2 regions of the Pseudoalteromonas sp. S3785 genome follow, and region 1 is predicted to be linked to the other one. Evidence: predicted binding sites of a transcription regulator. Region 1 holds the regulator's gene; the other holds the start of a gene.
The links. The regulator NrdR, encoded in region 1, represses ribonucleotide reductase genes. The targets are predictions, from matches to a motif close to AAACACNANATNTNGTGTTT.
Positions count from the first base shown of each region.

Region 2: nrdA (class 1a ribonucleoside-diphosphate reductase subunit alpha) is a predicted target of NrdR. The motif match lies at 1,690-1,709, and genes of this name have one in related genera.

Region 1 covers NZ_PNCT01000004.1:47,499-50,681, forward strand. The annotation lists gene glyA (serine hydroxymethyltransferase) at 1-1,225, shown strand, start outside; gene nrdR (transcriptional regulator NrdR) at 1,329-1,778, shown strand; gene ribD (bifunctional diaminohydroxyphosphoribosylaminopyrimidine deaminase/5-amino-6-(5-phosphoribosylamino)uracil reductase RibD) at 1,781-2,914, shown strand; gene CWC17_RS01380 (riboflavin synthase) at 2,931-3,183, shown strand, end outside.
Region 2 covers NZ_PNCT01000032.1:33,400-36,582, reverse strand. The annotation lists gene nrdA (class 1a ribonucleoside-diphosphate reductase subunit alpha) at 1-1,566, opposite strand, end outside; gene CWC17_RS09420 (HAD family hydrolase) at 1,979-2,659, opposite strand; gene ubiG (bifunctional 2-polyprenyl-6-hydroxyphenol methylase/3-demethylubiquinol 3-O-methyltransferase UbiG) at 2,659-3,183, opposite strand, start outside.

The sequences.
Region 1 (3,183 bases):
TGATCCAGAGTTATTTGACGCGATAAACAAAGAAACTGCTCGCCAAGAAGAGCACATTGAATTAATTGCATCAGAGAACTACTGTAGCCCACGCGTACTAGAAGCGCAGGGTTCACAGCTTACAAACAAATACGCAGAAGGTTACCCGGGCAAACGTTACTATGGCGGTTGTGAGCACGTAGACGTTGTTGAGCAACTTGCAATCGATCGTGCGAACGAGTTATTTGGTTCTGACTATGCGAACGTTCAGCCTCATGCAGGCTCTCAAGCTAATGCCGCTGTTTTTTTAGCGTTATTAGAAGCCGGTGACACTGTACTTGGTATGAGCTTAGCTCATGGTGGTCACTTAACGCATGGTTCACACGTAAGTTTCTCTGGTAAGCTATATAATGCTATCCAATATGGGCTAGATGAAGTAACCGGCGAAATTGATTACGTACAGGTAGAAGCGCTAGCACTAGAGCATAAACCAAAAATGATTATTGGTGGTTTTTCTGCATACTCAGGTATTGTTGATTGGGCTAAATTCCGTGAAATTGCTGATAAAGTAGGTGCTTACTTATTTGTTGATATGGCTCACGTTGCAGGTTTAATTGCCGCGGGTGTTTACCCAAGCCCAGTACCTCATGCGCATGTTGTAACAACAACAACCCACAAAACATTAGCAGGCCCTCGTGGTGGCTTAATTATTTCTGCATGTGGTGACGAAGCAATTTACAAAAAGCTTAACAGCGCTGTATTCCCTGGCGGTCAAGGTGGACCTTTGTGTCACATTATTGCTGCAAAAGCAGTGGCATTTAAAGAAGCACTACAACCAGAGTTTAAAACATACCAAGCACAAGTTGTTAAAAATGCACAAGCTATGGTTGCTGTTATGCAAGAGCGCGGCTACAAAATCGTTTCAGATAAAACAGAAAACCACTTATTCTTACTTGATTTAATCGATAAAGATATCACAGGTAAAGATGCAGACGCAGCGCTTGGTAATGCAAACATTACCGTGAACAAAAACTCTGTACCAAACGATCCTCGCTCACCGTTTGTTACTTCTGGTTTACGTATTGGTTCACCTGCAATTACCCGTCGTGGCTTTAAAGAAGCTGAGTCTAAAGAGCTTGCTGGCTGGATTTGTGACGTGTTAGACAACATCAACGATGAGTCAGTACAAGCGCAAGTTAAAGAAAAAGTTAAAGCAATTTGTGCAAAACTACCTGTATACGCTTAATTGCATAAGCAGCAGTAATTTAGATCACAACCACTTAGTTTTTTGCTAAGATAAAAGGCCGCTAAATAGCGGCCTTTTTTGTTTAAAACGGAAGTACCTAGTTATGCATTGCCCATTTTGTACCGCAAAAGATACTAAAGTTATTGATTCTCGCCTTGTTGGCGGAGGCCACCAAGTTCGCCGTCGTCGTGAATGTAACGAGTGTCACGAGCGATTTACTACCTTTGAAGGCGCCGAGTTAGTTATGCCTCGTGTGATTAAACAAGACGGTAGCCGAGAACCATTTAACGAAGACAAGCTACTAAATGGCCTTAATCGCGCCCTAGAAAAACGCCCTGTAAGTACTGAGCAAGTAGATGAAGTGGTTAATATTATCAAATCGCAGTTGCGTGCTACCGGTGAGCGAGAAATATCGAGCCACTTGGTGGGGGAGTGCATAATGGAGGCGCTTAAAAAGCTTGATAAAGTCGCCTACGTGCGGTTTGCCTCTGTGTATCGCTCGTTTGAAGATATACGCGAATTTGGTGAAGAAATTGCCCGTTTAGGGGAGTAGTAATGCAAAGCCAAATACCGTTTACCGAACAAGATGAAATGTATATGGCGCGGGCCATCGAACTTGCGAAAAAAGGGCGATTTACAACTACCCCGAACCCCAATGTAGGGTGTGTTTTAGTTAAAGATAACCACATAATTGGTGAGGGGTTTCATCAATTAGCGGGGCAGGGACATGCTGAGGTTAATGCGCTTGCTGTAGCAGGTGAAAATGCAAAAGGCGCAATAGCTTATGTCACGCTTGAACCGTGTAGTCACTTCGGGCGGACTCCTCCTTGCGCAGAAGCTTTAAAATCGGCAGGTGTAGTAAAGGTGATTGCTGCGATGGTCGATACTAACCCGCAAGTAGCAGGCAAGGGGCTTAAAATACTTAGCGATGCTGGTATTGAGGTTGCTTTTGGGCTGTTAGAGAAGCAAGCACGCGCACTTAATTTGGGGTTTTTTAAGCGTATGGAGCAGGGGCTGCCGTACGTAACGTGTAAAATGGCCGCTAGTATTGATGGTAAAACTGCGCTTAAAAATGGACAAAGTAAGTGGATTACTGGCTCAGCTGCGCGACAAGATGTTCAGTTACACCGAGCACAAAGTTGCGCTATTTTAACCGGCGCCGATACGGTTATTACGGATGATGCTAAACTTAATGTAAGGTTAAACGAACTCCCAGAGGCTTTACCTACCGAATTACCTCTTCGCCAACCTGTGCGTGTTATCATTGACTCGCAAAATAGGCTTACACCAGAGTTGGCATTATTCAATACTCAAAGTGATATAATAATATTTACTACCAAGGTTGATAAATCAGCGCAATGGCCACATTTTGTAAGGCATATAGAAGTGCCACAGCACAATAACAAAGTTAATTTAACGTCTGTTTTAGCGCACCTTGCTAAATTGCAATTTAATCATGTTTATTTAGAAGCGGGTGCTACACTTGCCGGTAAAATGACAGAGCTTAATTTAATAGACGAATATATATTTTATCTAGCGCCAAAATTAATGGGGGGCGATGCAAAAAGCTTAGTTAATTTTGCACCGCTGACAGATATGCAAAATACCGTTAATTTGACGTTTACAGAGTGTGTAAAAATAGGCGATGACTTACGTATAACCGCTATAAAACACATTCCAACCACTTAATTTAAAGAGTAGGGCTATGTTTACTGGAATAATTGAAGCCACAGGCAAAATTGCGCTATTACAAAAAAAACAAGGCGATTTAGCCATTCGCATTCAAAGCGCTAACCTTGATATGAGCGATGTAAAGCTAGGTGATAGCATTGCCACTAACGGTGTATGCTTAACCGTAGTCGATAAGCACATTGATGGCTTTAGTGCCGACTTATCAAATGAAACTATCAGCCTCACTGGGTTTGCAAATTATAATATTGGCCAAACAGTTAATCTAG
Region 2 (3,183 bases), on a different contig from region 1:
GTAAGCGTAGTTAATTACACCTATTCCTAATGTGCGGCGGCCCATTGTGGCATTACGTGCAGCCGGTACTGGGTAGTCTTGGAAATCAAGTAGATTATCAAGTGCACGTACTGCAAGTTCCGCAAGCTCTTCAAGTTCATCAAGTGACTCAATAGCACCTAAGTTAAATGCCGATAGCGTACAAAGGGCAATTTCGCCTTCTTCGTCGTTTACGTTATTTAACGGCTTAGTTGGCAATGCAATTTCTAAACATAAGTTAGATTGGCGAATTGGCGCAACTTTAGAAATAAACGGGCTGTGAGTGTTACAGTGATCCACGTTTTGTAAATAAATACGACCTGTACTGGCTCGCTCTTGCGCAAACATTGAGAATAGCTCAATCGCTTTGATACGCTTTTTACGAATAGACTCGTCTTGCTCGTATTTTATATATAGTGCGTCAAATTCATCTTGGTCTTCAAAGAATGCATCGTAAAGACCTGGTACGTCTGATGGGCTAAATAACGTGATATAATCGTCTTTAATCAAACGAGAATACATTAGTTTATTAAACTGTACGCCGTAATCTAAGTGACGAACACGGTTATCATCAACACCACGGTTATTTTTAAGTACAAGCAGGTTTTCTACTTCTAAATGCCAAAGCGGATAGAATAAGGTTGCTGCACCGCCACGAACACCACCTTGCGAGCAGCTTTTAACAGCTGTTTGAAAGTGCTTATAAAAAGGGATACAACCAGTGTGGTACGCTTCACCGTTACGAATATGGCTACCTAACGCACGAATACGGCCGGCGTTAATACCAATACCCGCACGTTGTGATACGTATTTAACAATCGCAGATGATGTAGCATTGATTGAATCAAGGCTATCGCCACATTCAATAAGTACACATGAGCTAAATTGCCGAGTAGGGGTACGTACACCCGACATAATGGGTGTAGGCAAAGAGATTTTAAACGTTGATACAGCATCGTAAAAACGCTTGATGTAATCAATACGTGTTTCGCGCGGGTAGTCAGAGAATAAACTCGCAGCCACTAAAATATATAAAAACTGAGCACTTTCGTAAATTTCACCTGTTACGCGGTTTTGTACCAGGTATTTACCTTCAAGTTGCTTTACGGCTGCGTAGCTAAAGTTAAGATCGCGCGAATGATCAAGATACGCATCTAGCTCGTCAAGCTCTTGCTCTGTGTAATCAACAAGTAAGTGAGCATCGTAGCGTTTGTCTTCAACCATTTTTGTAACATGGTCAAATAAACGTGGAGGCTCAAACTGGCCATACGCTTTTTTACGTAAGTGGAATACAGCTAAGCGGGCAGCTAAGTACTGGTAGTCAGGCGACTCTTTTGAAATTTGATCGGCTGCTGCTTTAATGATGGTTTCGTGAATGTCTTTTGTACGAATACCGTCGTAAAATTGAATGTGCGACTTTAATTCAACCTGTGAAACCGATACGTTGTTTAAACCTTCGGCGGCCCATTCAATAACGCGATGGATCTTATCAAGATCTAGCGGCTCTTTACGCCCGTCACGCTTGCTTACAGATAACTGTTGGTTCATAGCTTTGCCTGTATTCCTTGGGAATTGAGTATTTTGACCAATGTTTTATACCTCGCTAAAGCAAGGTACGTATTCATTTATTATAAGTTTCACCGTATGGGCGAATTTAATTGAATAACATTTGGCCACAATATCTGGTGTTGTTCAATTTAGAGATCACAAGATAGTGTGGTCTGAGTTGATTTGCAAGGGACATAATTGCCCCTATTTGTGGATAACTTTGGGATAAAGTAATTGTGTTAGTAGTCACTCACCTTTGAACAATCATTTAAGTTGAAATAGGTAAAAATCAACTAATGATCAGCTAAATTTGCGCATTTTGAAAATAAATTTTGACTGCTTTTTTTATCATCAAGCTTTGCATAAAAACTAACAAAATCACAATATATAGTGTTTAATAACACCAATGGCACTATATATGGTTGAAAGCATCAATAGGGCTGCGCCAATTAAAGTCGGCTTCCCAGCGCAACGCCTCCTCAATACTTGGTATATAGCCCCAAAGCGCTGTAGCGGTATGCATACCTGCAGCTTTACCCGCTTGTATATCACGTTGTGCATCACCTACGTATAAACAACGCTTAGGATCAACGTTCATCAGTTTTGTACAGTGTAATAAGGGTAAAGGAGACGGTTTTGCTTCGGTAAGCGTATCGCCACTGATCACCACATGTGCATTTTTGAATGCGGGGATAGCTGCCACTAAAGGATCGGTTAAAAACCCAGGTTTATTGGTCATTATCCCCCATTTTATAGCTTGGTTCTCAAGGGCTATGAGTAATGATTCTATGCCTTCAAAGCAGTGTGTGTGCTTAGCTAGGTTTTGGCTATAGTAACTCACTAGCTGTTTTATCCGCTGTGCTTGAGGTTGCGTGGCCCATTGTTCTTTAAAGCCGAGCTCAAGTAATGCACCTGCGCCATTAGAAGCAGCTTTTCGGTACGCCTCAGGTGCAACTTGGGCAACACCTTCACTTTTAAGTACAGCATTCAATGCTGCACCTAAATCATCAGCTGTATCAAGTAAAGTGCCATCTAAATCAAATAAAAAAGCATCGTACTCAAAAGGAGTTACTGGAGTAGAAGAGCTAGCCATTACGCTAACTTCTCAAAGTGAAGTATATAATTAACACTTACATCTGTATTTAATGAATATTGCTTAGAAAGCGGGTTATAGCTAAGACCTGCACTGGCGCGTACTTTTAAGCCTGCTTGCTCAGCCCATGCAATAAGTTGTGCAGGTTTGATAAATTTGTTGTGGTCGTGTGTGCCTTCGGGCACCATTTTCAATAGCTTTTCAGCACCTACAATAGCAAACAAGTATGCTTTAGGTGTTTTATTAAGAGTTGAGAAAAATACATCAGCCCCAGGCTTGGCAAGCTTTGCTACTGCATGAATAATAGAAGCAGGGTCAGGTACGTGCTCAAGCATTTCCATGCAAGTTATTACATCAAAGCGAGCAGGGTGCTGGCTTGCAAACTCCTCTGCAGGTACTTTTATATAGTCAACATTTACACCCGTTTCTAGGCTGTGTAGTTTGGCTACGGTGAGTGGCTCTTGGCCCATGTCTATACCGGTTACGTTTGCCCCCATGCGCGCCATGCTTTCACTAAGTATACC